2 regions of the Bradyrhizobium sp. SZCCHNR1053 genome follow, and region 1 is predicted to be linked to the other one. Evidence: riboswitches for the same ligand, from Rfam matches in the RefSeq annotation. Region 1 holds a riboswitch; the other holds the start of a gene.
The links. A riboswitch is a leader RNA that binds a small molecule or an ion and turns the genes downstream of it on or off. The one in region 1 is predicted to bind S-adenosylmethionine.
Positions count from the first base shown of each region.

Region 1 (15,993 bases):
TCGGTGAACATCGCCTTGAGGTAGGCCTCATGCGCGGTGCCGGCGACGGCGCCGATCTTCTTGCCCTCGAGAAATTCGGGGCGGATCTCGGTCATGACGGCATCGCGGCGGGACACGAAGCGAGCGGGCGCCCGGTAATATGGATCGGAGAAGTCGGCCCGCGCCCGCATCTGCGGCGTCACCGCGATCGAGGCGATGATCGCATCGCCCCGGTTCGAGGACAGCGCATCGAGCAGGGTTTCGAACCGGCGCATCTGGACGGTGCAGGTGACCTTGATCTCGTCGCAGATCGCCCGTGCCAGATCGACGTTGAAGCCGGCCGGATTGCCGTCCGGACCGGTGAAGTTGAACGGCGGATAGTCGGTCTCGGTCAGGAAACGAATCACGGTGAGGCGCGACAAATCGGGCCGGTCGGGCCGGCGTCGCGGGTCCCAGAAGCCGGGGACGGCCTGCGGCGCCGCCTCGACGGCGGGCCGCACGGGCGCCTGGGCGCGCGCCTCCGAGCCGGCTGCGGCGAGACCGAAGCAGAGCAACGCGCTGGCGATGGCGGCGTGGGCCGCAGGCGCGGATTTCACGGGCTTTGATAAGACGGTCTGCATCAGCGGTCCCGATGGTCAGCGCCTTATAGACCATCCCGGCGCAAATTCGAGGCTGGATTCGGCCCGGAGGCGGCCGCCCGGCTGGAGCGTCAACGCGCCCAGAGGTATTTCTTGAGATCCGCCGCCGCTTCCTCGGGCGTCCGCTTCAGGTTGAACGGCGCGACGAACCGGCCGTTGCGGTCCATCAGATACACCAGGGCGGTGTGGTCCATGGTGTAATCACCGTCCTTCAGCGGGACCTTCTTGGCATAGACCCGGTACTCGGTGAGAACCTTCGCCAGGACCTCGGGATCGCCGGTCAGACCCTTCAGATGCGGGTCGAAGCTGGAGAGGTAGTCCTTCATCGCGGCCGGATTGTCGCGCTCGGGGTCGACCGAGACGAAATAGGCGTTGACGCCGTCGGCGTCCTTGCCCATCGCGCGCAGCACCTCGGAGATCTCGAACAGCGAGGTCGGACAGACGTCCGGGCAATGGGTGAAGCCGAAGAAGATCAGGGTCGGACGGCCTTCGAGGCTCTTCTCGGTGACGACGGCACCGCTCTGGTCGGTCAGCTGGAACGGTCCGCCGATCGCGGCCGGCGCCGCGATGTTTCGGCCGCCGCCCATGATGAGGAACATCAGCGACAGTCCGACCACGAGGCTGGCGGCAAAGGCTCCGACGATCACCAGGGGGCGGGTGGCATTGGATGGCATTGCGCGCTCCTTCATTGTCTCTCAGAAGCAGGCCTGCCAGCCGGCCGCGATCGTCTCGAAGAACACCGCGGTCCCGTACTGCACCCACATCGTCACGGCGCCGGCGACGAGCCCGATCGCCGCAACCCCAGCCACGATGGCCGAAGCGGAGGCCGAACGCCGGTCACCCGACGCGGACGGTATCTCTTGCGGCGCTGAAAGAGGCTGCATGATGACGTACTCATCGGGCGGGTGCTGGCCCGAGCGGCCCGCCCCTCGCGCTTCAGATAAGCCCCGCGGCCGGTCCAGGCAAGCGCCGCGGACGGGCAGCCGATCACCCGAAACGGCCGGTGGCCGGCGTCATCAATGGGAGGCGGAGGCCTTGGCCGCGGCCGGCGAGATGGCCGGCGCATTGGGCGCGACATGCGAGGAGGCCGGAGAGGATGCCTGGGCATCCATATAGCAGGGCTTGTACATTGCCTGCAGCTCCTTGCCCTTCAGGAAGATCATCCGGGGCGTCAGGCCGCCGCGCTGGGTGATCCAGCGGCGGATCGGCGACGGGTACATCGAGTACAGCATCTGGGTCGCCTCGGGGTTGGTGACGGCGCGGCCGTTGGCGCCGAAATCCCAGGCGGCGTGGAATCCGAGATTGGCATGCGAGGTGACGCAGATCTTCTCGTGGGGGATCGCCCCGAGCACGATGGTGCAGGCCGAGGCGCAGAGCCCGTCGATGATCACATACTCGCCGGAAGATCGCAGGCCCTGGTACTTGTCGACATAGGTTCCGATCCGGCCGCCGCGGTCATCGGCGATCCGGACCACGGCCTGGCTGGCGCCGAGCCCCGACAGCAACAGAACGACCGCAAGCAACCCCGTCCAGAATTTCATGTCGAGCCCCAGTTCAACCCGGCGAAACCGATCTGACCGACTTTGGTACGCGTCTTGTGATGCGCTTCTTGAGATGCTTGGACTGCGGCGGGACCTTGCGACCACGAGCCCATCCGCAGAACCGGAACGCGAAAGCCAAATCCAAATCGCAAATGCAGCGTGTTTCGAGATCGTGTTTTTGTCCAGGACGGCGCGGTGACGAAAGCCAAATTCACCGCGAGTGTTGCAAGCCCGCTGCACCAATGAGTCGCTACCACCGAAAATGGCCGAACGCTGGTTCCGGACATGGCGATGGCGCCACGAGCAAGGCAGAGGCCCGGCATGATTCGCCCATCGGCGCGGCAGCGGCGTCACGGCGGCACAAACGACACTCCGGAAAAGCCCGGTGGCCGAGCTTCCGCGCGACACACGCCCCGCTGCCCAGTGGCGGCGGGACGCTCACCCCTCTCATCGCCGGCCCAGGGGCGCTCGCGCGATCACGATCGTGGGTGCGGGCTCCCGCCAGCCCTGGCTGGCATGGCCGAAGTCCGGAGATGCGACCAATGCAATCACGAGTTTGGACCGTACCGAGCTCCGCCCCGCAAGCGGGCGCGGCAGGATCACTCCCAGCAGCGCGCCGTCTGATCGCGAGATCGAGCGAGGTCCGGCCGATATCGCGCTGGCAGCGGGGAGGACGATCTGCCTCCCGACGCCCTCGGTCCCCGTGAAGTTAACTAATTATCGGGCAGCCGAATCCGCGCTCCAAACGTGACGAGCGGCGCATCGGCGGCGCTGAGCTGGATCTGCCGCTCCGGCACCTCCTGATAGCTGCCGTCTTCAATCTTTCTTAATTCATATTGCCAGACCGTTAACGTCTCGCCGCGCGCGAGCGCGTCGCGGATGCGGCTGGCGCCGCGTCCCGGCAGCTTGACGAGGTCGTCGCGCATCATGCCGATCATCGTCGGGCGCTCGCCGCGATGCAGCTCGAAGAACACCATGCGATTGGGCTTGTCCTGCGGCTTGAGCACGGTATCCGCCGTGAACAGCACCAGACAGATTGCGACGGCAATCCACTTCCAAGTGTCGGACATCATGAGACGCATTCCCCGCACCGCCTCCGCGCGTGGAGTAGTCCTCGCGCAAACAGGCGGCAACTTACAGTTCTGTCATTCCGGATGAGATGACGTTCGACGTAATCGATTCGCTGCGCGCCGGGCGCGATGATGGGCTCCTCATCGTTCACAACATGGAGAGCACCGATGACCAACCCGACCGAGATCGCCGAGAGCTACATCGCGCTGTGGAACGAACGCGATGCCGCGCAGCGTAGTGCATTGCTTGCACGTCACTGGACCGCGGATGCGCTCTATGTCGACCCGCTGATGCGCGGTGAAGGACGCGATGGGGTGGATGGCCTGGTCGCGGGCGTGCAGAGGCGCTTTCCCGACTTCCGCTTTCGCCTGATCGGCTCCGCGGACGGCCACGGTCATCATCTCCGCTTTTCCTGGGAGCTCGGCCCCGAGGATGCGGAAGCCCCGATCCAGGGCACGGATTTCGTCGAGCTGGCCGACGGCCGCATCCAGCGCGTCACCGGGTTTCTCGACAAGGTCCCGCAGGGCGCCTGACGGACGTCCCGTTCCGCCCGGCTTCCGCAGTGCGGTCGGCCTGCCGCGATGGCCGGGCTCCCATGCGCAGACGCACGACCTGTCTCGTGGTGATTGCGCTACGTCAACGTCGGATCCGGTCCGCCGCTGCAGAGCTTCTGCTTCGCGACGAGTTCAGGATCGCCGGAGACGGGCGTGCAGCAGTCAAATCCCATCGATGATCACGCCATGGCGGCCGGCACGCTGGCCGCCATCACCACCTTGCCCGAACTCTGGCGCTGGCGCGTCGAACGGAGCCCGGACAAGCAGGCCTACCGACATTTCGACGCAGGAAGCGGCCGATGGGCGAGCTTCTGCTGGCGCGAGATCGATCTCGTCGTCGACCGCTGGCGGCGGGCGCTTGCGGCCGACGGATTCGCCCAGGGTGAGCGTGTCGCCATCCTGATGCCGAACGGGATCGCACATCTCGCCATCGACCAGGCCGCGCTCTCGCTCGGCCTGGTGCCGGTGCCGATGCATGCCGTCGATAATGCCGACAGCATCGCCTACATCCTCGCCGATTCCGGTGCCCGGCTGCTGCTGGTCGATTCGGAAACACGCTGGGATGAGATCGCAGCGGTCGGCGAGGCCCTGCCCGACCTGCGACGGATCGTCTGCGCCGACCGGCGAACGACCCAGCCGACCGGCGATCCGCGCCTCATCGATCTGGAGGCGTGGTTGAACGCAGCCGGCAACGCCACGCTTCCCGGCACCCGGATCGCCATCGCGCCGCACGACCTCGCCGCCATCGTCTACACCTCGGGCACGACGGGCCGGCCCAAGGGTGTGATGCTGTCGCACGACAACGTCGTTTCCAACCTCAAGGCCATTCATCAGCGGCTGGCGGCCGATACCGACGACGTATTCCTGTCGTTCCTGCCGCTGTCACACACGTTCGAGCGCACCGCGGGCTACTACTACCCGATCGCCATCGGCGCCTGCGTCGCCTATGCGCGCTCGGTGAAGCAGCTGTCCGAAGATCTGGTGGAGGTCCGTCCGACCATCCTGATCTCCGTGCCGCGCATCTATGAGCGCATCTACTCGGTCATCATGCATCACCGCGCGATCGCAAACCCGCTCGAACGGGCGCTGCTCGACCTGACCATCGCGATCGGCGGCCGGCGCTTCGATGCGCAGCATGGGCGCGGAACCAGACTTTCAGCGTTCGACCGAATCGCGTGGCCGCTGCTGCAACGCCTGGTCGCCGCCAAGATACTGGCTCGATTCGGCGGACGGCTGCACGTCGCCGTGAGCGGCGGCGCGCCGATCGCCGAGCCGGTGGTGCGGCTGTTCCTGGCGCTCGGGCTCGAGGTGCTGCAGGGCTACGGCATGACCGAGACATCGCCCGTCGTCAGCGTCAACACGCCTGACGACAACGACCCTCGCACCGTCGGCCGCGCCCTGCCGGGCATCGAGGTGCGCATCGGCGACAATGACGAGTTGATGGTGCGCGGCCCGAATGTGATGCTCGGCTATTGGCACCGGCCGGAGGAGACAGCCCGCACCAAGGAAGCCGACGGCTGGCTGCACACCGGCGACCAGGCCCGCATCGACGGCGGACGCATCACCATCACCGGTCGGATCAAGGACATCCTCGTCACCTCGACCGGCGAGAAGATCGCGCCCTCCGATCTGGAGACCGCGATCCTCACCGATCCGCTGTTCGAGCAGGCCATCGTGATCGGCGAGAACCGGCCGTTCCTGACCGCGATCGTCGTGCTCAACGCCAACGGCTGGGCTGAGCAGCAGGCGAGGCTCGCGGCGCACGGCCAGCGCGGCACCGAGGCCGAAGCGGCCTCTCTGCTGCGCCACATTGCGCGAGCCGCGAAGGCCTATCCGTCCTACGCGACGCCGAAGGCGGTGCATTGGACCTTGGAGCCGTGGACCGTGCAGGAAGGCCTGATCACGCCGACGTTGAAGAACAAGCGTCCGGCGATCGAGCGGAGCTTCGCGAAGGAGATCGAGGCGATCTATGCAAAACGCGCGGCAGCTTTGCGGCCATCGGCTACCGTACGAAGCTGATTTTGCAGAGCGTAGCAGCAGGACATTGCGGCATTGGAGCGGGCGAAGGGAATCGAACCCTCGTATGCAGCTTGGGAAGCTGCCGTTCTACCATTGAACTACGCCCGCGTTCGCCAATGCTTAGCCGAGACCATGCGTTTCGCCAAGCGGCTTGTTGCCGCGACACCGCCAGGCCCAAGGGTTGGGGGAGGCAACAGTTCTGCACCGGCCTGATCTCCGGATCGTGATCGGCCGCGACCGCCGGCTCCGGAACGGATCGGGCCGGTCGCGCTTTTGCCCGTTGGAGGCGGCGCCCCTCGCTGCTTCGCCGCGCCGTCAAGGTCCGCCGTCAAGGTCCTGGGAGCTCACATCATGCAGAGCCACATCCCCGCGTCTCAGACCGCAACCTCGAAAGCCCTCGCCGTCATGTCGGGCCCGTCGGCGCTCGACCTTTACACCCTCGGCTGCGGTCTGTTCCTGGCCGTCGCGCCCTGGCTGTTCGGCTTTGTCGGCAGCGCCGGCCGGATCGATGCTGCGTTGGCGGGGGCTGCCGTCGTCGTGCTCTCGCTCGGCGGCCTCCTGGCGTTTGCCGATTGGGAGGAGTGGCTGAAGGTCGCGCTTGGATTGTGGCTGATTGCAGCTCCGTGGCTGCTCGGGTTCGTGCATACGTCGGCGATGCATGTCAGCATCACGATCGGGATCGCCGTGACCTTCCTGAGCCTGCTCGAACTGTGGCTTGCGCATGATCCTGATTTTGCTGGCGATAGGCCTGCATTGGTGAGCCAGCCGTAGCGCCTCTGGTCGATCGCACCTCGCCTGCGCGCTGCGCCGCATTCCGCGATCGCGATGCCGATGACAGAGATCGCAGACAACGATCGCAACGGGACGCTTGACAACCATCACCCAAATCAGGGCAAACCCGCCCCGGTCACGCCGCGCTGTTAACACTTTGTAAACAAAGTTGATGCGGGCGATCGTGACGATGATATGATGTGGCGTGGGGTTGGGGTGGCGTCATGGGGCGTGGGTATACGATCTTTGATACGGCCCTCGGCCGTTGCGGCATTGCGTGGAGCGATGCCGGAATCACCGGCATACAACTGCCGGAAGCACGGGAAATCGAGACGCGGCGGCGCCTGTTTCGCCAATTTCCCGAAGCGCGGGAGCAGCGCCCGTGTTCGAATATTGAACTCGCCATCGAAGGCATCACCGCCATGCTGCGCGGGCAGGAGGTCGACTTCTCCGATGTCGTGCTCGATCTCGGCGGCGTGACACCATTCAACCAGCGCGTCTATGATTGCATTCGTGCCATTCCGCGCGGCGAGACGCGCAGCGCCGACGCGATCGCAGACGAACTGCACGTTCCCAAGGCGCTGAATTCGATCGCGCAGGCGCTGAGCAAGAATGCGCTCGTGCTGATCGTTCCCTGTCACCGCGTGCGCGACATCGGCAACGGTCTCGACAAGCCGTCGCCCAACAGCGGCGTCATCTCCAAACGGCGGCTGCTGTCGCTCGAAGGCGCACGGCCTCATGCGGGCCTGACGTTGTTCGACGCGTTTCTCGCGGTCGACCGGCCGCGCGCGTCGTAAGCGGGCGCCTCGCTGCGCGCGATATTATCTCGGACGCAGCCCTCCTCTTTCATCCGCAATGCGCTAGATTTGCAGGATGAGCGCCACCATCCTGTTCGAAAGCCGTGACGTCACCGTCTCCGAGTTCCGCTGTGCGGCGGTTCCGGGCGAGCGTCCCTATGTCGAGCAGTATTCCGGCTACTCGCTGTCCTATGTGCGCAAGGGGAGCTTCGGCTGTCGGCACCGCGGCCGCTTCTTCGAGCTGGTCACCGGCTCGCTGCTGGTGGGCCATCCCGGCGATGAGTTCATGTGCACGCACGATCACGTCTGCGGCGACGAATGCCTGTCATTCTTCTTCGATCATGCGCTCATCGACGAGATCGGCGGCAACAGGCAGGCTTGGCGGGTTGGCGCGATGCCGCCGCTGCCGGAGCTCATGGTCCTCGGTGAGCTCGCGGAGGCCGTCGCCGCGCGCGAGCAGGACCTCGGTCTGGACGAGGTTGGCCAGATCATCGCCAGCCGCTTCGTCGCGACCGCCACGGGCCAGCAGGAACGGGCGGCGACGCCAAGCCTTCGTGATCGCCGGCGCGCGGTCGAGAGCGCATTGTGGATCGACGACAATGCGGCGCGCGACATCGATCTGGCGGCTGCGGCTGGTGAGGCCGGCGTCAGCCCGTTCCATTTCCTGCGGCTGTTCGCGGCCACGATCGGCGTGACGCCGCATCAATATCTGATCCGCTCCCGCTTGCGGCACGCCGCGCGGCGTCTCAGCGAGGAGGATACGCCGGTCACCACCATCGCCTACGATTCGGGTTTTGCCGATCTGTCGAATTTCACCCGCACCTTCGCGCGCGCTGCCGGCGTGTCGCCGGCGAAGTTTCGCAAGGCGTCGCGCGGCGAGCGCAAGATTCTCCAAGACCATCTGAGCCGCCATTGATTGGATGATCCCAGCGCGTGCGGCAGCCGCACGCGAAGCATGGAGATCATCGATGTACGATCATATCGGCCTCAAGGTCGGCAATCTGGACGCCAGCGTCCGCTTCTACACAGCGGCGCTGGCGCCGCTCGGCCACATCCTCTGCTCCAAGGACGAGGCGTCGGCGGGCATCGGCCCGAAGGGGGAGCCGGCGCTGTGGCTGTATCTCGACAAGGGCGCCAGCAAAGGCGCCGCCCATATCGCGTTCCGCGCCCGGGACCACGCGGCGGTCGCCAGATTCCACAGCGAGGGGCTGAAGGCCGGCGGCAGCGACAATGGCGGCGCCGGGCCGCGCGCGGACTACAGTCCGACCTACTACGCCGCCTTCCTGATCGATCCCGACGGCAACAACATCGAAGCCGTGTGTCCGTGAGGTCCCCGGCCATGGCATCGATTCAGAAGGACATCCCGATCGCAGCCTCCGCGGCCGCCGTCTGGGACGCCGTGCACGACTTCGGCGCCGTTCATACCCGGCTGGCGCCCGGCTTCGTCGTCGATTGCCAGCTCGACGGCGACGTCCGAATCGTGACCTTCGCCAACGGCAATGTGGTGCGCGAACGCCTCGTCAGTTGCGACGAGGCGCAGCAGCGTCTGGTCTACACGATCGAGAGCGAACGCGTGACGCATCACAATGCATCCGCGCAGATCATCCCCGACGGCGAGCAGCGCTGCCGGATGCTCTGGATCACCGACGTGCTGCCAGACGCCATCGCGCCCTATATCGAGCAGCAGATGGAGTTCGGCGCGCGCGCGATGCAGGACGCCCTGGGCAGGCTGCGTCCCTAGACGAGCCGCGCAGCCGTTCAGCCGACACGTGGAGACGGCGGGATCTGTGAACCCGACCCGAGCTCGACCGCCAGCACGGCCGGGCGCAGCTCCAGCACCGCGGCCGGCTTCGGACCCCAGCGGGTGAGCATGACGCTGGCGAGCGTCAGCACCCCGAGCAGGACCATCGAGGACGCCGCCAGCATGAAGAAGTCACCCTCGGTCGCGGCACGGCTCAGCAGATAGCTGCCACCCGCAGCGATGAAGACGAGCCGCACCGTCTGCGCCAGCACCGGACCGAGCACCCTGGCGGCGCCCTGCGAGGAGAAATACATCGAGATCGCCAGGCCGATGAAGGCATACATCGGCGCTGCGACCTGAAGATAGTGCCGGCCGGCGCTGCGCGCGCTCTCGTCCTGGGTGAAGATGTCGACCCACAATTGCGGGACGATCGCGATCAGCGTCGACAGCGCACCCACCGACGCGAAAGAGACCAGCCCCGCCGTCCAGGCGATCCGGCGGGCACGCGCGATTCTTTCCGCACCGATCGCCATGCCGACCATCGGCACCGAGGCCATGCCGACGGAGAACGCGACAGTGGTCACCATGAATTCGAGCCGTGCGCCGATGCCGTAGCCGGCCAGCACGGCGGTGCCGAACGATGCCAGCATGTGCGTGAAGATCGCGATCGACAGCACGGATTGCAGCGGCGAGAAGCAGGCGATGGCGCCGACCTTGAGGATGTCGGCGAACATCGCGCGGCTGATCTTCAGGCCCCGCAGCTTCGGCCGCACGCGCGCGCGGCCGGAGAACAGGTACCAGCCCATCACCGAGATGCTGACGCAGAAGGCCAGCAGCGCGCCGGCGGCGACGCCGCGCATGCCGAGCCCGAGGACCAGGCTGAGCGTGCCGCCCAATACGATCTGCAGCAGCGCCGAACTGAGGATCATGAACGACGGCAGCTTCATGTTGCCGGTGCCGCGCAGGATGCCGGCCATCGAGTTCATCAGCCAGGGCAGGATGGCGCCGCCGAAGAAGATCTGCAGATAGGCCGTGGCATGGCTCAGCACCGCGCCGCGGCCGCCGAGCACCTCCAGCAAAGCGGGACCGAACACCAGCATGCCGACCATGAAGGTCGCGCCGAACAACAGCGCAATCAGCAGCGCGTGCGTGGCGAGGGTCGAGGCCCGTTCGGTGTCGCCGGCGCCGAGCGCCCGCGCGATCGCCGAGGCCACGCCGCCGCCCATGGCGCCGCCGGACATCGTCATGGTCAGGATCACCAGCGGGAACACCAGTGCCATCGCCGCCAGCGCCTCGATACCGAGCCGGCCGATATAGGAGGTCTCGGCGATGACGACGCAGGTGCCTGCCGTGTTCGCGATGATGTTGGGCCAGGCCAGCGACAGCAGGGTGCGCAGAATGGGTCCGTCGACGAGCGCATTCCGAACCGGCTTCGCGATGGGCGGCAACGTACGCCCCTCGCCGACCGGACTGTCGGCCAAGCCGATCTCGGACATGCTCGCTCCCCGTTTGGCCGCGCCATCTGGCGGGACCTTTGTCGTTCCTCCTAGCACACCGCCGGGCCGCGCCCCGTGCAGCGGGCGCATTGGGGGTGCGCGGTCAGCGCGCAGCCGGGCCTAGAGGCGGAAGTGCTTGGAGAGCTTCAGGCCCTGGGCCTGGTAGTTGGAGCCGATGCGGCTGCCATACATCGCGTTCGGCCGGGCCAGCATCTTCTCATAGACGAGGCGGCCGACGATCTGACCGTGCTCGAGGATGAACGGCACCTCGCGCGAGCGCACCTCGAGCACCGCGCGCGAGCCCTGCCCGCCGGCGCCGGCATAGCCGAAGCCGGGATCGAAGAAGCCGGCATAGTGGACACGGAATTCGCCCACGAGCGGATCGAACGGCACCATCTCGGCGGCGTAGTCCGGCGGCACCTGCACGGCCTCCTTCGAAGCCAGGATGTAGAACTCGCCGGGATCGAGAATGAGGCTGCCGTCGGGGCGCGCCTTGATCGGCTCCCAGAACTCCTCCACAGCATAGCCGGCGCGGCGGTCGACGTCGACGACGCCGGTATGACGCTTGGCGCGATAGCCCACATAGCCGTTGGCATTGCTGCCGGACAGGTCGACGGAAAGAGCGACGCCACCGACGAGATCCGCATCATCGCGATCCACCAGCCGCTCGGCCTGATGCAGCGCGATCAGTTCGTCCTCCGACAGAACCGCGTCGCGGTAGCGGAAGCGGACCTGGGACAGGCGCGAGCCTTCGCGCAGCAAAACGGGAAACGTCTTCGGGCTGATCTCGGCGTAGAGCGGACCGTGATAGCCGGCTCCGATCATGTCGAATCGTCGCGTGCCGTCGGCGATCACGCGGGTGAACACGTCGAGCCGCCCGGTCGAGCTCTTCGGATTGGCGGCCGCGACGATGTCCTTCGGCAGCGCGAGACTCTCCAAGAGCGGCACGATGTAGACGCAGTTGGTCTCCAGCACTGCGCCGTCGGCGAGCGCGAATTCGTGCAGCTTCAACTCGTCGATACGCTCGGCGACCGTCGCGCCCGGCCCGGGCAGAAAGCTTGCCCGCACGCGATAGGCGATGTCGCCGAGCCGCAGGTCCAGGCTCGCCGGCTGGATCTGGCTTTCGACAAAATCGTATGCGGGGATGATCAGGCCAGCCTCCGCCATCGCCACGATCATGCGATCGGGGAGGATGCCGTGGGCGTCGGGGCTGAGCGAAAACGGCAAGACCTGATCCTTTGCAGGCGCCGGAACGGCGGCTTATCGAGCCTATATAGGGTCTTTTTACCGGTTATCCGATGGCTGGCTTGACGGAAAGGCCGGTTGCGACTATGAGCACGACTTATCCCGTGGTGATTTGAGCCGGCCGGCTTGCAGCCACGTTAAATAAGTCGCTAAACAGGCCGGGGACGATTGTGATCCCGGCCGTGAGGAGTTTTCCCAGGCCGGTTTTTTTGTGCCCATCGCTGGAGGCGGTGGTCACGATGGAGGTCACATGTCGAAGTCCCCCGCGAAGGCCCCGGCGTCGTTCGCCCGCTATCGTCCTGAAACCCGTCTGGTGCATTCCGGCACCTTGCGTTCCGAATTCGGCGAGACCGCCGAGGCGCTCTATCTGACGCAAGGCTTCGTCTACGCCACCGCCGAGGAGTGCGAGGCGCGCTTCAAGGGCGAGGACCCCGGCTTCATCTATTCGCGCTTCTCCAACCCGACCACGGCGATGTTCGAGCGCCGCATGATCGAGCTCGAGGGCGCCGAGGCCTGCCGCTCGGCCGCGACCGGCATGGCTGCGGTCACCACGGCAATCCTCGCTCCCCTCCGTGCCGGCGATCACGTCGTCGCCGCCAAGGCGCTGTTCGGCTCGTGCCGCTACGTCGTCGAAGATCTCTTGCCGCGCTACGGCATCGAATCGACCCTGGTCGATGGGCTCGACCTCGACCAATGGCAGAAGGCGGTCAGGCCGAACACCAAGTCGTTCTTCCTGGAGAGCCCGACCAATCCGACGCTCGACGTGATGGACATTCCCGCGATCGCCGCGATCGCGCACGCCCATGGCGCGCGGCTGATCGTCGACAACGTGTTCGCGACCCCGATCTGGCAGAGCCCGCTCGCGCTCGGCGCCGACGTCGTGGTGTACTCCGCGACCAAGCACATCGATGGCCAGGGCCGCTGCCTCGGCGGCGTGATCCTGTCGTCGGAGGCGTTCATCGCCGAGCACATCCACAATTTCATGCGCCAGACCGGTCCGTCGATCTCGCCGTTCAACGCCTGGGTTCTGCTCAAGGGCCTGGAGACCTTGGCGGTGCGCGTGCGCGCGCAGACTGAGACGGCGGCGAAGGTGGCCGACTTTCTCGCGGCGCATCCGAAGATCTCGCGGCTGATCTATCCCGGTCGCGAGGACCATCCGCAGGCGGCGACCGTGCGCAAGCAGATGCGCGCCGGCTCGACGCTGGTCGGCTTCGAGGTGAAGGGCGGCAAGGCCGGCGCCTTCCGCACGCTCAACGGCTTGAAGCTCGCGCGCATCTCCAACAATCTCGGCGACGCCAAGACGCTGGTCACGCATCCGGCGACGACGACGCACCAGCGGCTGACGCCGGAGGCGCGCGCCGAGCTCGGCATCAGCGAGGGCTTCATCCGCTTCTCCGCCGGGCTCGAGCATGCCGACGATCTGATCGAGGATCTGGATGCGGCCCTGAGGGCCGCGTAGCGAATGGCCGCATAGAGAATGGCGAATAGGGCGTACCGATTGCATCCTATTCGCTACTCGCTACTCGCTACTCGCTATTCCCTACTCGCCACTCTCACATCGGCCGATAGGTCAGCACGTTGGCCGGCGTGTTGATGCCGAGCTTGACCTGGCCGACCGAGCGGATGATGTCGTCGCCGAGCAGCTGGGCGAAGCAGGCGTAGCCCCAATCGCTCATGTGCAGACCGTCCGAGATCACGAACTCGTTGATCGGGATCGCCTGCCGCTCGTGCCAGTCGCGCATCACCTCGAAGCGGGGGAAGATGCCGGCGTGATGCAGCTCGGCGATACGCCCGAGCAGCTTGTTCATGCGGCTGGCGTTCTCCGAGCGCTCGTTGACGCGCGGCGAATATTGCAGGTCGACCAGCACGACATCGGAGGCCGCCGCCTGGATCTTGGCGACGCCGTCATCGACCAGCTTGGCGGTCTCGGCGGGATCGAGATCGCGCAGCACCGCATTGGTGCCGACCTGCCAGATCACGAGATCCGGATGCCGGTCGATCACCGACGTCTCCAGCCGCTTCATCATCTCCGGCGCATCCTCGCCGCCGACGCCGGCATTGATGACGCTGATGTCGACCATCGGATATTGCCGGCGCAGCTGCGCGGCGAGCCGATTCGGATAGGTGTAGTCCGGCGCGCTCGCGCCATAGCCCTGCGTCGACGACGAGCCGAAGGCGACGATGACGACCGGCAGGCCGGAGGCGAGCTTGTTGGCGACGTGCGGCAGCGAAATGAAATTCTTCTTGGCGACGCCCTTCGGCGTCAGGCACGGCACGCGGTTGAAGATGTCGGTGGCCGACTTCGCGACCTGCTTGACCTTGTCGATCGCCCGCTCGGTGATGCTGCGCGACGGCGGCGCCGCCACGACGGCCTGCCCGGCTGCAGCCGGCGGCTGTGCATCGGTCATGGCCGGCGCGGTCGTCGCCGCAGGCGGCGAGGTTGTGGTCGCCGGGCGCGCCACGGCGATCGGCCCGGGCACCTGATCGCTCGCCTGCGCCACCGTGACGTGACCGATGCTCGGTCGCCCGCTGATCAGCGGAGCCTTTGGATCGGAGCTCTCCACATCGGAAAGCGCGGCGGGCGCAGCCGGCGCTGCGCTCTGCGCCCGTAGCTTCTGCGGGCTCAGCGCGAGGGCGATGGCAATGACCGCAACGGCCGAAAGCTTCTCCCATGTCCCGGAGACGCGGTGACACTCATTCGACGTCATGAACGACATAACCCTAGTTCTGCTGCGCCGGCCCGATATGCGCCGCGTCGATGATGAACTTCGACAGCGCCCGGCCGAGGCAGTCATGAACCTGCTTGGCCAGCTCGACTCCGTGCGTCGGATTGAACAGGTCGAAATCGCCCTGCTCGTTCCATTGCCGCATGATGGCAAACCGATCGAACAGCGGAATGTCCCGGTGCTGCGCCACCACACGCATGTTGTCGACATAGGGCGGCACGGAGATCAATGTCTCCGTCCGCGGACTGTATTGCAGGTTCATCAAGACGACGTCAGCTCCCGCCTTCTGCAGCGTCGCCACACCGTCGTCGACCGCCTGCCGGAACTCATCAGGATCGATCGACCGCATGGCGTCGACCGTGCCGGTCTGCCAGATGACCAAATTAGGCCTTTTTCCTTCCACCAGTTTAACGAGATTGCCCGCGACCTCCTCGGCCGTCTTCTTGGGCTGCAGCTCGATGCTGAGATTGACGGCGACGGTTGGCAGCTTGTCCTTCAACGCAGCCTGCAGACGGGCGGGGTAGGCATTGGCGTCGGAGGTGCTGACAATGGAGGATGACCTGCTTCCGACGACGAGAATATCCAGCGTGCGGCCGTTCTTGACGGCGTCTGCAACCTTCGGAAGCGGGCTCTCGGTGGTCAGCAGGTAGGCCGGCACCTCGCAGTTCTGCGGCGCCTCTTCCGCGCGCGCAGAGGCCGCCAGCGAAACAGCCAGCACTGCGATACCAAACCTTAACCACGAGACGGACTTCATCAGCCCCCTCCCGCCAGATCGGCGTTGCTGCGCGCACCTTTTCGCGTCGCGCCCTTATCGGCCTCACGCTTGTACCACGAAATCAACGACGCCACCCCCCACATGATGAGGATGCCGCAAAGGCTGATCACCGCGTGCATCATGGCGCCGCCGGACACTTCGGCAAGGACGAAGTGGCCCGCAAACGCCAGAAACACGCCGAGACAGAAGATCTCGAGCGAGTGTTGCCCACAGACAATCAGCGGACGCAGCCACGGCGACTTCAAGAGCGGCCAATCCTTGCGCAAATAGTGCACGGTGAGTGCTGCGAGTGCGAGAAAATGCGCGAAACGCAACACGTCAAGGTCGGTCTTGTCGATCGGATACATCCACTGCTCGATTCGGCGCGGCATCAGATGGCCGAGCTGCGGAATGTACCAGGTCAGGGTCACACAGAAGGCCGCGACCAGATAGGCGACGCAGAGCCCGAGCGTGATCGGCGAGTTGATGATGCGCGACATGCGCCGCGCGCCGCCGAGCGCGCACCAGGCGCCGAACACGAACAGCAATTGCCAGGCGAACGGATTGAAGGCCCAGAAGCCGTTGGGATAGGCCGTCAGATAGAGATCGAGCTCCCAGGTCACGGCATAGAGAATGACGGATAGGCCGAGCGTCACGTCGG
Region 1 covers NZ_JAUHJM010000018.1:69,112-85,104, forward strand. The annotation lists gene QX051_RS28260 (transporter substrate-binding domain-containing protein) at 1-599, opposite strand, end outside; gene QX051_RS28265 (SCO family protein) at 689-1,291, opposite strand; gene QX051_RS28270 (hypothetical protein) at 1,313-1,501, opposite strand; gene QX051_RS28275 (hypothetical protein) at 1,634-2,158, opposite strand; gene QX051_RS28280 (hypothetical protein) at 2,872-3,231, opposite strand; gene QX051_RS28285 (nuclear transport factor 2 family protein) at 3,397-3,762, shown strand; gene QX051_RS28290 (AMP-dependent synthetase/ligase) at 3,937-5,802, shown strand; tRNA gene QX051_RS28295 (tRNA-Gly) at 5,837-5,910, opposite strand; gene QX051_RS28300 (SPW repeat protein) at 6,154-6,573, shown strand; gene QX051_RS28305 (methylated-DNA--[protein]-cysteine S-methyltransferase) at 6,798-7,370, shown strand; gene QX051_RS28310 (AraC family transcriptional regulator) at 7,447-8,286, shown strand; gene QX051_RS28315 (VOC family protein) at 8,339-8,698, shown strand; gene QX051_RS28320 (SRPBCC family protein) at 8,710-9,111, shown strand; gene QX051_RS28325 (MATE family efflux transporter) at 9,129-10,607, opposite strand; gene QX051_RS28330 (2'-deoxycytidine 5'-triphosphate deaminase) at 10,728-11,834, opposite strand; SAM riboswitch at 11,947-12,026, shown strand; gene QX051_RS28335 (O-succinylhomoserine sulfhydrylase) at 12,103-13,311, shown strand; gene QX051_RS28340 (SGNH/GDSL hydrolase family protein) at 13,406-14,560, opposite strand; gene QX051_RS28345 (SGNH/GDSL hydrolase family protein) at 14,574-15,332, opposite strand; gene QX051_RS28350 (OpgC domain-containing protein) at 15,332-15,993, opposite strand, start outside.

Region 2 (15,993 bases), on a different contig from region 1:
GAGGCTGGCGATCCGCTCGACTATCACCTGCAGGCGACGCTGGCTGACTTCTATCCCGGCCCGATGGCCACCGGCGAGAACCTGTTCAGCCACCAGGACGCGCGCAACCTCATTCGCTATGGCGGCATGCGTCCCGATCGCGACTGGCTGCAATTCGACTGCGCGCTGTCCTACGGCCTGTGCGAATATCTGCGCACGCTCGACGTCCTCAGGACCTACGGCTGGTCGCCGTCACGCTGCATCCCGCATGGCGGCCACCAGATGTCGCTCAACATCGCCGCCGGCCTCGGCCTCGGCGGCAATGAGAGCTATCCCGACCTGTTCCAGCCCTATGGTGGCTTCCCCGACGGCGTGAAGGTGATCGATGGCCACATCACGATGCTGGACCTCCCCGGCATCGGCTTCGAGGGCAAATCCGATCTCTATGCCGAGATGCGCGCGCTCAGCGCGTGAAGCTGAGCGGGGCGTCCGACGGCCGCCCCAGCGTCATTGCGAGCGCAGCGAAGCAATCCAGACGGTCTCCGCAGAGGGATTCTGGATTGCTTCGCTGCGCTCGCAATGACGGAGGAGAGAGGATCAGTTCCTTCAGCGACCTTTACGCAGGCGCGAGCCCATCAGGCATGTCCGCGCTCCATCGCACCCATCGCTGTCGTCCCGGGCAAACCGCGATGGCGCGAAGCGACGGCGTGGTGCCGACCCGGGACCCATACCCCCAGGGAGATGTGATGGCGCGAGATGTGGGACCAGTCTTGTCCCTCAACGGCGGCGGTGGCTATGGATCCCTGCGTTCGCAGGGATGACAGCGCGGACTGCAGCAACGTCGAGGATTATCGTTGGCGCGCTACGCCTTGCCCGCCTTCGACGCCAGCGCGTCGGCGACCGCGGTTCTGATATCGGCGACCGAGAACGGCTTGGTGATGACGTCGTGAGCGATCGCGCTGAGATTCGACGCGCGCTCGCGCTGATGGGCAAAGCCCGTCATCAGCAGGATGGTCAAATCGGGAAAATCGCGTGCTGCCGACAGCGCCAGCGCGATGCCGTCCATGATGGGCATCTGGATGTCGGTCAGCAGCAGGTCGAAGGCGCCGGCCTCGCGCGTCAGGATGTCGAGCGCCTCGGCACCGTCCTGCGCCGTCACGATCTCATGTCCATCCATGGCAATGGCGCGCGCGACCAAGGTCCGCATCGAATCTTCGTCGTCGGCGATCAGCACGCGCGACATGTCGTTTCGTCTCCGTCTCGTTGGCCCCGCGAGAGAGCCGCGAGACCGGAACCATCATGCACTGCCGGCGGCGAGGTCGCGCCGGTTGAAGAACCGTATATCGATATTGCGGCCTTCGGGAGGGGGCGAGGCGAGCCGCGACTTGAACGTCGTGCGCTCGCCGGGCTTGAGCGCGGTCTGATCGAGCAGCGTGTTCCAGGCGTAGATCTCGGTGCCCTGCGCGTCACGGACGCTGAAACGCAACCGCGGCAGATCGACCGATTTCTTCGTCAGGCTGACGATCGTTCCCTCGATCACCAGCACCGGCTTGCCGTCGACGGTTTCGGTCGCCACCTTCAGGTCCTTGAAGTTCAGGCCGCGCAGGTTCACCTCGAGCCCGACCAGCTTGTAGAACGACGCCGTCTGCGGCAGCAGCCTGACGACGTCGGCGCGCCACACCACCAGCGCAATCGTGAGCGCCGCCATGGCAGCCGTCAGCACCGGCAGGTTCAACAGCTTATTGCCTGGGAAATCCGGCAACGTCGGGCGCCTGATGAGCTTGCGGAGACCGGCGAGGCGCGAAGCCCCGCCCTGCGCCGGCTGCTCGGCATCGGCTGTGTCGTCGGGCTCGGCGAGGGCATCCTCGGGCCAGCCGGCAGCCAGCGGCGGACTTTCCACATCGGGCGTCCGTTCGTCGTCGTCTTCCTGGCGCGCGAGGGCTTCCCACTCGTCGGCGGCGTCACGGGGCGCGGCCGACGCGCCGGCCTCCGCCATGGCAGGCATGGGGGCGGGCGCCTCGACCGCATCCTCCGGTCGTGCCAGCCAGACCTCCTTGCAACGGGAACAGCGTACGCTGCGGCCAGCCATACCCAGGGTTGCCAGGTCGATGGCATAAGATGTCGTACAATGAGGGCAAACGATGAACATCGCGCCTGTTCTCCAACGGCCATTGCCGCTTTGTTTCCGACAGTTCGTGCTACAAGGACCGCCATGTCGACGAACTTCGGAACTCAATCGCGCCAATGGTACACGGCGACCGTTAACGAACCGGAAACCATAACGGGCGCTCAATCGGGCCATCGTACCGCTGAGCTTGGAGCGTGCGGGTCTGCCGCGCACGCGGTCGAACGGAGCTGACGCTTTGGTTCGGTTCGAAAATGTTGGGCTGCGCTATGGATTGGGGCCGGAGATTCTCCGCGACCTCAGTTTCCAGATTCCTGCCCATTCCTTCCAGTTTCTCACCGGCCCGTCGGGCGCCGGCAAGACCTCGCTGCTGAAGCTGCTGTTCCTGTCGCTGCGGCCGACCCGCGGTCTGGTCAATCTGTTCGGCTACGACATCTCGCTGCTCAGCAAGGAAGAGATCGCCGATCTGCGCAAGCGCATCGGCATCGTGCTGCAGGACTTCCGGCTGCTCGACCACATGACGACCTATGAGAACGTGGCGTTGCCGTTTCGCGTCATGGGTCGCGACGAGTCAAGCTATCGCAAGGAGGTCATCGACCTCCTGAAATGGGTCGGCCTCGGCGAGCGCATGGATGCGCTGCCGCCGATCCTGTCGGGTGGTGAGAAGCAGCGCGCGGCGATCGCGCGCGCCGTGATCTCGCGGCCGCAGCTGCTGCTCGCGGACGAGCCGACCGGCAACGTCGATCCGACGCTCGGCCGCCGCCTGCTGCGGCTGTTCATCGAACTGAACCGCTCGGGCACGGCGGTGATCATCGCAACCCATGACATCACGCTGATGGACCAATACGAGGCCCGCCGGCTGGTGCTGCATCAGGGACGATTGCACATCTATGAGTAGCGTAGACGATCGCGGCCTCCTGGTCGATCTCGGCGACGACCGCCCGCAACTGCCGGCGCAGGCCCGCATCGTGTCGCCGATCGTGCCGCGCGCCTCGATCGCGGGCCGTGCGCTGGTCGCCGTGGTGGCGATCATGACCTTCCTGGCCTCGATCACGACCGGCGGCGTGCTGCTGGTCAGCGAGTCCGCGGCCGAATGGCAGTCGGAGGTGGCGAGCGAGATCACGGTTCAGGTTCGCCCCAAGACCGGCCGGGATCTCGAGCGCGACATTGCCCTGGTGACGGAGGCGATGCGGGCGCAGTCCGGAATCGTGGAGGTCCGGCCATTCACGAAGGAGGAATCGAGCAAGCTGCTGGAGCCGTGGCTCGGCAGCGGCTTGTCGTTCGATGAGCTTCCGGTGCCCCGCGTCATCATCGCACGCGTCCAGCCCGGCACCAGCTTCGATCTCAACGCCCTGCGCGCCCGCGTGACCCAGGTTGCGCCGACCGCCAGCGTGGATGACCACCGCGCCTGGATCGAGCGCATGCGCTCGATGACCGGTGCTACCCTGTTTGCAGGCTTCGGCATTCTCGTGCTGGTGATCGCGGCCACCATCATCTCGGTGTCGTTCGCGACCCGCGGCGCGATGGCCGCGAACCGGCCGATCGTCGAGGTGCTGCATTTCGTCGGCGCCGGTGACCGCTACATCGCCAATCACTTCCTGCGGCACTTTTTGCAGCTCGGACTGGAGGGGGGCGTGATCGGCGGCGGCCTTGCGATGCTCGGATTCGGGTTCTCGGAGTCGATCGCCAACTGGTTCTCCGGCACCCCCGTCGGCGATCAGTTTGCGGCATTGCTCGGGACGTTCTCGCTGCGCCCGCTCGGCTATGTCGCGATCGCGCTGCAGGCCATCGTGATCGCCGCGGTGACCGGCTGGGCCGCACGCCGGACCCTGTTCACGACGCTGGCGAGCATCGACTGATGGCGGCTTCTATCCCCAGCCATCTCGTTGCGGATTTCACTTGGCCCGAAAACCGCCTAAAATCGTCTGCGCCGGGGTGAGGCAGGACGGGGTGAGCTGGGTCACGAACACGGCGGAGGTCGCGCGCCAGGATCGGCGGCGAGCGAACGTGATCGGGAGGCCGGCGAAACCTGCCTGCGTTCCCGGACTTGAACGACGGGATCGCGCGACGGCATGGCGCCGCGCGCAGGCAGGCAAGGACAAGCCAGGCGTTGCATGGAGCCGGAGACCGACCATAGCAGGCGAAAGCTGCCGTTCACCGTGGCGGTGTGGCGGACGCTCGCGGGTGCCGTGGCGACGCTCGGGCTCGGCTTCTTCGTCGCGGCGGTCGGTTTCGTCGGCTTCCTCTCGCAATTGCGCGGTGCCGAGATCCAGCCCGAGCGCAAGGCGGACGGAATCGTGGTCCTGACCGGCGGCTCGTCGCGCGTGTCGGACGCGGTGGAACTCCTGGCGGGAGGCTATGGCCGGCGGCTGCTGATCTCCGGCGTGCACCCGACCAACGAGGCCAGCAACATCACCAGGTCGCTGCCCGAGGCGCGATCATTCATCAACTGCTGCGTCGATCTGGATTATTCGGCGATCAACACCCGCAGCAACGCCGCGCAGACGCGGCGGTGGGCCAGCGAGCGCGGCTTCAAGTCGCTGATCGTGGTGACGTCGAACTATCACATGCCGCGGGCCATCGTCGAACTGTCGCATGCGATGCCGAGCATGGATCTCATTCCGTACGCCGTCGTCGGCGAGAAATGGCGTGACGAGCCGTGGTGGACCAGCGCGCCGACGCTGCGACTTCTGCTGTCCGAATATGCCAAATTTGTCGCCGCCGAGATGCGGCTGCGGCTGGCCGATCTCGGCCTCGATCTCGCGCCCGAGGTCGATCCGCCAACCGGCTCGGTGGCGCGCCGACCGACGACGGCGCAAGCCAATTGAACTGGGTTTCTGATGGTCTCGATCTTCCTGCGTTCGCTGCTGTTCAACATCCTATTCTACCCGAACTTCGTGCTCTGGGCGCTGATTGCGTTGCCGACCCTGGCGATGCCCCGCAAGGCGCTGCTGCGCGTCGCCAATTGGTGGGCGCAGAGCAACATCGTGTTGATGCGCGTCGTCTGCAACATTCGCGTCGAATATCGCGGCGTCGAAAAGATCCCGAAGGGGCCGCTTATCGTCGCCGCCAAGCATCAGTCGATGTGGGAGACGATCTCGCTGCTGCATTTCTTCGATGCGCCGTTCTTCGTTCTCAAACGCGAGCTGCTGCGGATTCCCTTGTTCGGACAATATCTGGTCAAGGCGGACATGATCGCGATCGACCGCAGCTCCGGCGCCCGCGCGTTGAAGCAGGTGATGCGGCGGGCGGCGGAGGAGGTGAAGCACGGCCGTCAGTTTGTGATTTTTCCGGAAGGCACGCGGCGCCCGGCGGGCGCACCGCCGGACTACAAGGGCGGGGTCGGCTTGATCTATACGGATTGCGGCGTGCCGTGCCTGCCGGTGGCGCTGAACTCAGGGCTGTTCTGGCCGCGTCGCACATTCCTGCGCTATCCGGGCACGCTTGTGGTGGAGTTTCTTGATCCGCTGCCGCCGGGCCTGCCACGCGATGAATTCATGCAGCGGATCCAAAGCGTGATCGAGGAGGCCACCAATCGGCTGGTCGCCGCAGGGCAGGCCGAGCAGGCCCGGCTGTTCGGCCGCATAGCGGCGGCGGTGAAAGCTTGACGCGTGCTATGGCGGCGCACCTTCCGGCGCAGGATGCAGCGAGTAGCCGTCATCGCGCAGCATCGTTGCGAGCCGATGCAACTGCGTGTCGCGAAGGCCCTGCGCCTCGATCGCCTTCACAGTCGAGATCACGTAGTCGCGATTGGCGCCGGACTGGCCGTGACCCTGACGCACATGGCGCAACTGTTCCTGCGGCGACAACCGGCCGGCATATTGCACATGGCCGCGATCGACCACGTAGACCAGCGCGCTCACCCGCTCGCGGGCGTCGTTCTCCAGCCATACCGAGCGCGTCACTTCGCGATACACCGAGGTCACCTGCTCACGCGCCCGCAAATAGGCGATGGTCTCGTCGCGCTTGTCTGCTGCCACCCGAAACGCAATGCCGCGACACGCGCCGCCGCGATCGAGACCGAGCACGAGACCGGGCTTCTCCGGCGTTCCGCGGTGGACGAACGAATACACACAGAGCGCGCGATGCTCGCCGATCAACCGCGCCGGCACCTGCTCGAGAAAGGCGAATCCGGGTCGCCACATCAGCGAGCCGTAGCCGAAGACCCAGAGGTCGCCGTGGGGAAGGTCGCGTTCGGAGAGGGTCATTGCGGACATCAATGCGGAGCCCTAAGTGTGGTGCTCGCGAATTGTTAATCTAGATACACAATCCGTGATCGCCGAATTGCCAAAATTGCTGCCCAAAGGGTGTCCTGCATGTCTCGTTTGCCGCAACCGCCGCGCAGGCGCTCTCGCTGGGGGCTTTTCATAGCTCCCGTCCTGCTCCTGATCGCCGCCGTCGCGTGGAGCGCATTCTGGTTCTTCGCCGCTTCGCAAGTGGATGTCCAGGCCGACGCCTGGCGTGCGCGCGAAGCGAAGTCCGGCCGCGTCTTCGATTGCGCGAACCGCTCGGTCGCCGGCTTTCCGTTCCGGCTCGAGGTCCGCTGTACGGATCCGAACGTAGCCCTGTTTTCGCAGGCCGCCGGCACGCCCTTGATGAACGCCAAGCTCGACGAGATTCTCGTCGTCGCACAGGTGTGGGACCCGAAGCGGGTCATCGCGGAGTTCAAGGGACCTGCTATGATCGCCGACGGTCGCGGACCGGCCTCGTTCTCCGTGAACTGGCGCGTCGGTGAGGCCAGTGTCCGCGGTCTGCCAGGGCCGCCGCAGCGCGCCGACCTCGTGTTCGAACAACCGACCATCGACCGCATCGAGGGCAACACTGCCGTGCCCGCCGCGCGCGCCGATCATGCCGAATTGCACGGCCGTGTTGCCGAGGGCTCGCCGTCCGACCATCCGGTGCTGGAGACTGCGTTGCAGATCGCGAACGGCAGCATCCAAGGCAGCCATCCTCTGCTTGCCGAACCGTTCAATACCGACGTCCAGGCCCGCGTCACGGGTCTCAAGGACTTCAGGCCCAAACCCTGGCCGGAGCGGTTTCGCGAGATCCAGGCGGCGGGCGGTCATGTCGAGATCGTCCAGTCGCGCATCCAGCAGGGCGAATTGCTCGCGGTCGCCGCGGGCACGCTGAGCTTGACCGCCAATGGCGGGATCGATGGCGAAGTGCAGATGACGGTCGCGGGGATCGAAAAGGTCATCCCGGCGCTCGGTCTCGACAAGATGCTCGAAAACGGCGTGCCGCAGGGGACGCTCGATCGCGTGGCGCCCGGTGTGAAGTCGCAGGACGTCAACAACCTGCTCGGTGCGCTCGACCGCGCGATTCCCGGCCTCGGCAAGGTTGTCAAGCAGAACGCCAATGTCGGCGTCGCGCTCGGTATCAATGCGCTCGGCAAGGAGGCCACCCTCGAAGGGCGCAAGGCGCGGACCTTCCCGTTGCGCTTCTCCGATGGCGTCGTCGTGCTCGGTCCGTTCAAGGTCGCCCGCGTCCCGCCGCTGTTCTGAAGCCTTCAGGGCTTCTTCAACTGCGGCAGCGGCCGGCCGAAGTCCGGCGCCGCCGAATCCTGGCCGATATCGACGATGCCGCGGCGGATCGCGCGGGTGCGGGTGAAGTGATCGAACAGCGCATCGCCGTCGCCGCGGCGGATCGCCCGCGTCAGCTTGGAGAGGTCCTCGGTGAAGGTGCCGAGCATGTCGAGCACGGCATCCTTGTTGCTCAGGAAGATGTCGCGCCACATCGTCGGGTCGGAGGCGGCGATGCGGGTGAAATCGCGAAAGCCGCCGGCGGAGAACTTGATCACCTCGGACTCGGTCACCTGCGCCAGCTCGTCGGCGGTGCCGACGATGGTGTATGCGATCAGATGCGGCAGGTGGCTGGTGATCGCGAGCACACGGTCATGATGATCCGGCGTCATGATCTCGACCTTGGCGCCAAGCGCGGCCCAGAACGCGCGCAGACGATCGATCGCGTTGGCATCTACACCGTCGGGCGGCGTCAGGATGCACCAGCGGTTGATGAACAGCTCGGCGAAGCCGGAGTCCGGTCCCGAATTCTCGGTGCCGGCGACCGGATGCGCCGGTACGAAATGAACATGCGCCGGCAGGTGCGGCGCCATGTCGCGAACGATGGCGCCCTTCACGGAGCCGACGTCGGAGACGATGGCGCCGGGCTTCAGATGCGGCGCGATCTCTTCGGCCACGGGACCGCACGCGCCGACGGGAATGCAGAGGATGACGAGGTCGGCATCCTTGACCGCCTCGGCATTGCTCGCAACGACGCGGTCGACGATGCCGAGCTCGGTCACGCGGGCGCGGGTCTTGTCCGAACGCGCCGTGGTGACGATTTCGCCGGCCATGCCTTGCAGCCGCGCCGCGCGCGCGATCGAGCCGCCGATCAGGCCGAAGCCGATCAGCGCGATGCGTTCGAACCGTCCCGCGACGCTCACTTCGTCCTCATGAATTCGCTGAGAGCCTCGACGACCAGACGATTGGCCTCCTCGGTGCCGATCGTCATGCGCAGCGCATTCGGCAACTTGTAGTTGGCGAGCGCGCGCAGCACGAGGCCGCGCCGTGTCAGGAATTCGTCGGCCTCGACCGCGGTGCGGCCCTTCTCGGTCGGGAAGTGGATCAGGATGAAGTTGGTGACGCTCGGCGTCACCTTCAGCCCGAGCCTGCCGATCTCCTCAGTGAGCCAGTTGCGCCAGGTCTCGGTGTGTGCCTTCGACATCTGCTGATGCGCGGTGTCCTCGATCGCGGCGACCGCAGCGAGCATCGCGGGCGAGGAGACGTTGAACGGCCCGCGGATGCGGTTGATGGCATCGACGATGTGCGCCGGGCCGAGCATCCAGCCGACGCGGAGCGCTGCGAGGCCGTGGATCTTGGAAAAGGTGTGGGTGACGACGGTGTTCTCGGTCGTGGCGACCAGCTCGATCCCGAACTCATAATCGTTGCGCGAGACGTAGTCGGCATAGGCGGCGTCGAGCACCAGCACGACATGCGAGGGAAGGCCGGCGCGCAGCCGCTTGACCTCGTCGAACGGGATGTAGGTGCCGGTCGGGTTGTTCGGATTGGCGAGCCACACGAGCTTGGTGCGCGGCGTCACCGCGGCCAGGATCGCGTCGACGTCGGTGCGATACTCGGTCTCCGCGGCAACCACGTTCCTGGCGCCGCAGGCCATGGTCGCGATCGGATAGACCAGGAAGCCGTGCGCGGTGGAGATCGCCTCGTCGCCTTGCCCGAGAAAGGTGTGTGCCAGCAGATTCAGGATCTCGTCGGAGCCGGCGCCGCAGACGATGCGGCCGGGATCGAGGCCATAGGTGCGGCCGATCGCCTCGCGCAGCACCCGCGAGGTGCCTTCCGGATAATCCTCCAGATGCGTGGCCGCGCTCTTGAAGGCGTCGATCGCCTTGGGTGAAGGACCGAACGGAGTCTCGTTCGCCGACAGCTTGAACACCTTGCGGCCCGGCTCGGGCTTCGGGCTCTTGCCCGGCGTGTAGGGCGCAATGTCGAGGATGCCGGGATTCGGCACGGGGCGGTTCATCGTCAACTCCGGAAAATCATCACTGGCGCGGGGCGTCTCAGCTGGGAACCGTATAGCGTTTCGCATGGCCGCCGACGAGGGCCGTCGAGCGGACCGAGGCGCCCGCCGCGATCAGGGCAGCCTTGATCTTGTCGAGGTTCGACGGCGACTCGATCGACACCAACAGCGCGGCGCCGTCGAAGGCGGTATCGGGCACCGCGATGACGTCGGCGAGCGGCGACAGCGCGCGGGACACCTGCGCATTCCAGCCGGAGACGCGGATGCTCCAGGTCTCGACCTCCAGCACCAGCGCGTCGTCCGCGACGCGCGAGATCGCGAACACCGGCAGCGCCGCTGGATGGTCGGCGCGCTCGATGAACGGCATCCGCGCGATGATCTTCGGCGCGCCCGCGGGCTCCAGCGTGATCCACCACGGCGTATGCCCCGAGGTCGTCGACACCAGCGCGAGATCGCCCTTCGAGCGCGCCACGGCTTCGACGGCGGCCTGGGCGCTGAAATGGGCGACATAAGGCACCACGAAGCCGAAATGGAACCTGGCGGAATCGCGCATCGCGGATTCGCCGACCGACACGTCGGCGTGAACCGAGAACGGCGCCTGCACGTAAGTGAACGTCGAGACGATCACGCGCCAGATGCCCTCGACGGTGTCGAGCGGCAGGATGCCGCGATGGCGCTGCACCAGGCGCCGCATCATGTCGGCCTCTCGCGCCGGGCGGAACGCCGAGCCGACCTCCTGGGTCTTCTTGACCTTGATCAGCCGGTCGATGATGTCGGCCCTGTTCATCAGCAGCTGATGGACCTGCTCGTCGATCGCGTCGATCTCCTTGCGCAAATCGGCGAGCGAGGGAGGGGCTGGCGGCGGGGTCGACATGGGCAGGGTCACTCTTCGCAGGCCGCGGGTCAACGCGCGGCGGACTGGAACGGATGCCGTTCTCTCCGATGCGGGGGACGTGCGCAACAGCAAGTTTACCTCGTGCTGCCTAGGCTTGGCTGACCTGCAGCCATGGGGCGCCCGATCGGCGGTCAACCCGAGCTTGCCTTGACGAGGAGCGCCCGCGGGACTAGTTTCTGCCTGTTCCGTGGTCATTTGAGCCGGCCGGCTTGCAGCCACGTTAAAAAACTCGCTAAACAGGCCGGGGACGTTATCGATCCCGGCCGAACCCCAGTTCAGGCCGGGTTTTTCATGGCCTGATGTGTCACGTGGTTCGGGAGCCCTTGCCGGATGGCCGGGGTGAGAGACATGACAGGCCTGACGCCGAAACCCACCTCCGCGCTGCGCACGATTGCGCCCGAAGAGCGCTCGCACGAGGTCGATCATCCGAGCTCGCTGGTCGCGCAGTTCGGTGCCGACAAGCCGCTCAGGCTCGATTGCGGCGTCGACCTGTCGCCGTTCCAGATCGCCTACCAGACCTATGGCGAGCTCAACGCCGACAGATCGAACGCGGTCCTGGTCTGCCACGCGCTGACCGGCGACCAGCACGTCGCCAACCGTCATCCGGTCACCGGCAAGCCGGGCTGGTGGGAGACGCTGGTCGGCCCCGGCCGCCCGCTCGACCCGAGCCGCTATTTCATCATCTGCTCCAACGTGATTGGCGGCTGCATGGGCTCGACCGGACCGGCCTCGCTGAACCCTGCGACCGGCAAGGTCTGGGGGCTCGATTTCCCGATCATCACCATCCCCGACATGGTGCGCGCCCAGGCGATGCTGATCGACCATCTCGGCATCGACACGCTGTTCGCCGTGGTCGGCGGCTCGATGGGCGGCATGCAGGCGCTGCAATGGACGGTGGCCTATCCGCAGCGCGTGTTCGCCACGCTCGCGATCGCCTGCGCGACGCGGCATTCGGCGCAGAACATCGCCTTCCACGAGCTCGGCCGCCAGGCCGTCATGGCCGATCCCGACTGGGACCACGGCCGCTACGGCGACAAGGGCGTTCATCCGCATCGCGGCCTCGCGGTGGCACGGATGGCCGCGCATATCACCTATCTGTCGGACGCGGCGCTGCATCGCAAGTTCGGCCGCCGCATGCAGGACCGCGAGTTGCCGACGTTCTCGTTCGACGCCGATTTCCAGGTCGAGAGCTATCTGCGCTATCAGGGCTCGTCCTTCGTCGAGCGCTTCGATGCCAACTCCTATCTCTATTTGACGCGCGCGATGGACTATTTCGACATCGCCGGCGACCACGATGGCGTGCTGGCGGCGGCGTTCCGCGGCATCAAGACGCGCTTCTGCGTGGTGTCCTTCACCAGCGACTGGCTGTTTCCGACTTCGGAATCGCGGGCGCTGGTTCATGCGCTCAACGCGTCCAGCGCGCGGGTGTCGTTCGCCGAGATCGAGACCGACAGGGGGCACGACGCGTTCCTGCTCGACGTCCCCGAGTTCTTCGAGATCGCCAGCGCTTTTCTCGATTCCGCCGGCAAGGCGCGCGGCCTCAAGGTCGCGACGGGAGGCTGAGACATGAGCATGCAGGGTGTGCTGCCGCTGAATGGATTCTCCGGCGGCGAGGTGCTGGCCTATCGGCCCGATCATCTCCTGATCGCCGGCATGGTCGAGAGCGGCTCCAAGGTGCTCGACATCGGCTGCGGCGACGGTGACCTGCTGCAGCTGCTCGAGAGCCGCGGCATCGACGGCCGCGGCATCGAGCTGTCGCGCGAGGGCGTCAACCATTGTGTCGCCAAGGGCCTCGCGGTGGTGCAGGGCGATGCTGACACCGATCTCGTCGATTATCCCGACGATGCGTTCGACTACGTGGTCCTGTCGCAGACCCTGCAAGCGACGCGGCGGCCCAAGACGGTGCTGGAAAATCTCCTGCGCATCGGCCGCCGTGCCATCGTCACCTTCCCGAATTTCGGCTTCTGGCGGCTGCGGCTGCAGCTGCTGGTCGGCGGCCACATGCCGCGCACCGACAATCTGCCTTTCACCTGGTACGACACGCCGAACATCCATTTCTGCACCATCAAGGACTTCGTGCAGCTCTGCGACGAGATCGGCGTCAAGATGGAGCGCGCCGTCGCACTTGATAGTTACGGCCGCCCCTTGCGTGTCGCCATGCCCTGGTGGTTCTGGAACATGTTCGGCGAGCAGGGGGTGTTTCTTCTGAGCAGGGCGGAGAAGGGGCGGTAGGGGGACGGGGGGCGACCGCAGCCCCGGGGCCTCGTTGAAGTTTGCGGCCCGCTCTCTCCGCCGTCATGGCCGGGCTTGTCCCGGCCATCCACGTCTTGCAGTATGGCGAGATGGCGGGCGGCTACGTGTACTTCATGACTAATCGTCCCAACGGTGCGCTCTATGTCGGCGTGACCAGCGATCTCGTGCGCCGTGTCTTTCAGCATCGATCCGGCTTGGTTGATGGCTTCACCAGGCGGTATCGCTTGAAGCGATTGGTGTACTTTAAAGTCTTCGACGACATTCAGAGCGCGATCCAACGGGAGCACAACATCAAGCATTGGTCGCGCGCCTGGAAGGTTGGACTGATCCTTGCGAGCAATCCCAGCTGGGATGATCTCTACGATAGGATCACAGCTTGAGGCGCGCACGAGGACGGACGTGGATGGCCGGGACAAGCCCGGCCATGACGAGCTTAGGGTGGCGGGATTTCACTTTTCAAAGAGCCGATGGCGGTTGAGACAAGGCTGCGCATCCCCGCGGCGCATCTGCGCCCGAGCTATGCGTCATGCATCGCCTCCGATAGCGAAGAGGCGCAGGGAAGGCCGGATGCTGGCCGCACCCATGGCCCGCCTGCGGAAAAAATGCAGGCGGCAGGAACCACAGGTACGAGCCGGAACACCCGGCCTTCCCTGCGCGATGGTTGAACGGCTGCTTCGCATTCTCCTCGGTGCGCCGGGCTTTTTGGCCACCGTGTCGCGCAATGCGCTTGCGCGCATCGCGCTGGATACCAGCATCGGGGTATCAGGACCGCGCGACTTGACCGTGCGTGCCGGAATTGCTCGTCCGCGCGAGGAAGCCCCACGCGCAATCCGACACGCCCACCGCATCCCACCTCAGCGTTTGTGACGACCGCGATACGCCCCTCTTGCAGTGAGGCGGGACGGGCGGAAATCTACGCTTGATTTGGCCGACGACGCAAGCCGCGATCGTGCGACAAACTAACACGACGGGCAGTCCGTGCATGAGGCTCATGCGCAAACTGCCCGTCGTGCAACGTCTGATGCCGTTCCTGCGGCTTGCCCCGTGATCTACAGCAAGCCGACCTTGTGCATGATGTCGCGGATCTGCGCCGGACTGGGATCACCGACCGCCGGGCTGGACCACTCGCTGGTCGTCGTTGCCGGGCCCCTGGCAACCGAACCGGCTCCGTTGAGCTTGCCATTGGGCGCCTGCGGCACCAGCGTCGGAGACGTCGCGCCGCTCTGCGCCTCGCCGCGCGCCAGTCCCAGCAGGCGACGGAGAACGTCGAGCGAGGGATCGGCCGTGGGCGCGGAGGCCACGCCCGCTTCCAGGCCGAGTGCGCGCATCGCGTTCGGCAGTCCGGCTCCCGAACGGTTGGGATCGCCGAACTGCAGCGGCGTCGATGTCTCCTTCAGGATCTGGAACAGCCGCTCGACACGCCGCGCGTCGCGTGTCGCGAACTGGCCCTTGAAGTCGGGATGATGCGCCAGCACGAGCGCGGCGAGACCGGTGACGTGCGGCGTCGCCATCGAGGTGCCGTCCCAGGCCCCGAAGCCATCCGCCGGCAGCGAGGACACGATGCCGACGCCCGGCGCGCAGACGTCGATCTCCGGCCCGAAGCAACTGAACTTCGCCGGAAAATATCCGTCGGCGCTCCGGAAGCCGTCCAACCCCTGCTGGGCGTGGAAGCTGTCCTCGGGAAACTCGCCCCATTTGCCCATCGCGGCGACCGCCAGGCAATGCGGCGTCGAGCCCGGAAACTGGACCGGCCCCGACGAGTTTCCCGCGGCGACGATACAGGCGAGGCCCATCTGCTTGGCCCGCAAGATCCGCTCCTCGATGATCTGCGACGGCTCGCCGCCGCCCAGACTCATGTTGGCGACGTCGATGCCATTCTCCATGCAGTAGTCGAGCGCCGAGACGAGATCGCTGAACCGGCCGCCCGGGAAGATCCGGCAGACATGGATTTCGGCCGCCGGAGCGAAGCCGCGAATGCCTCCGCCGGAGCCGATCGGTCCGCCGGCGATGATCCCGGCGCAATGCGAGCCGTGACCGATGGTATCGACGGTCCAACTCGCGGGATCATTGCCGACGATGCTCTTGCCGATCGTGACGCTGTGCAGATTGCGATGCGTCGGCGCGGCGCCGGAATCGATCACCGCAATCTTCACTCCCGCGCCGTTATAGGCGAGGGGCAGGCGATCGAGGCCCATCGCGCGCTGGCCCCAACCCAGCAATTGCTGGCCGGGAAATCCGCGCAGATAGGCGCCGAGCGTCTTCGCGGCGATGCGGTTCACGCTGTCGGGGGTCAGTTGCGGACGATCGAGCCAGAAGGTCCAGTAATCGACCCGCGGCTTGATCAGGATCGAGCGGATGGTGTCGGGCGTCTCGCCCTGAATCTTGAGCGTGACGCGGCCGCTGGCGTCGGTGACGCCCTGAACCGGCCACACGCTGCCGAACACGTACACTTCCACCTCCGGCAGCGGGCCGCTCTCGCCGACCACTTCGATCGTCGTCGAGAACCCGTCGGCCAAGGGAATGAGAACGCCGGGATTGGGAAGCTGGTGCGGCGCCGGCACCTGGGGGACGGTCGGATCGAGCATGTAGGTAAGCGGCGCATCGCGCTCGACCGCGAGCCGTGCTCCGGCCTGGGCCTTCAGCAATTCGGCCTTGTCGGGCGCCATTCGGGCCAGCACCATCGGGCCGAGCGGTGCTTGTCCTGGGTCGGCGCTCTGAAATCCGAGCAGGCGCGGCGGCTGAATTGTCTTCACCACGTCGATGTCGGGGCTGTTTGTCAGTTGCTGGACGATGAAGTCGGCGCTGAAGGTCCCAAGCCCCATCTGCTGGCGCGGTGCCAGAATGTACTGCGCCCGCCGTTGCGAGATCGTTGCGCCGGGTTGACCCGTCGCTGGCGCCGCCGTGCCGCCGTCGCTGCGGCTGGTCCCTTGTGCGGCTGGGGCTGATGCGGCGGTCACCCGTGCTGCGGCCTGCGGTGCGGCCGCGGCCTCGGCTGACGGCTGCGCCGCTCCGGGTTGTGCTCCGGTGCCGTTGACGGCCGAGCCGGCCGCATCCTTCTGATCCGAGATTTCAGGCTTGCTTCGTGCGGCCATTTGCGGGCTCCTTCATCCTCGCTCGTGACATCGTCGGGAGGCGCCGCTGAAGTCAGCCGGCGCCAAAGGGTTTCAGCGGAGCGTTCGGCTCCACCACGATCGTGCTGAAAGTCGAT
Region 2 covers NZ_JAUHJM010000017.1:15,660-31,652, forward strand. The annotation lists gene QX051_RS27550 (mandelate racemase/muconate lactonizing enzyme family protein) at 1-453, shown strand, start outside; gene QX051_RS27555 (response regulator) at 842-1,222, opposite strand; gene QX051_RS27560 (MJ0042-type zinc finger domain-containing protein) at 1,277-2,128, opposite strand; gene ftsE (cell division ATP-binding protein FtsE) at 2,343-3,002, shown strand; gene QX051_RS27570 (ABC transporter permease) at 2,995-3,963, shown strand; gene QX051_RS27575 (YdcF family protein) at 4,219-4,932, shown strand; gene QX051_RS27580 (lysophospholipid acyltransferase family protein) at 4,945-5,712, shown strand; gene QX051_RS27585 (gamma-glutamylcyclotransferase) at 5,719-6,321, opposite strand; gene QX051_RS27590 (DUF2125 domain-containing protein) at 6,421-7,605, shown strand; gene QX051_RS27595 (prephenate/arogenate dehydrogenase family protein) at 7,611-8,546, opposite strand; gene hisC (histidinol-phosphate transaminase) at 8,543-9,640, opposite strand; gene QX051_RS27605 (chorismate mutase) at 9,678-10,511, opposite strand; SAM riboswitch at 10,710-10,789, shown strand; gene QX051_RS27610 (homoserine O-acetyltransferase) at 10,881-12,095, shown strand; gene metW (methionine biosynthesis protein MetW) at 12,099-12,764, shown strand; gene QX051_RS27620 (GIY-YIG nuclease family protein) at 12,830-13,165, shown strand; gene QX051_RS27625 (S8 family serine peptidase) at 13,835-15,877, opposite strand; gene QX051_RS27630 (hypothetical protein) at 15,930-15,993, opposite strand, start outside.
Region 2: linked by a shared signal. The riboswitch ahead of QX051_RS27610 (homoserine O-acetyltransferase) and the one ahead of QX051_RS28335 (O-succinylhomoserine sulfhydrylase) in region 1 are both predicted to bind S-adenosylmethionine.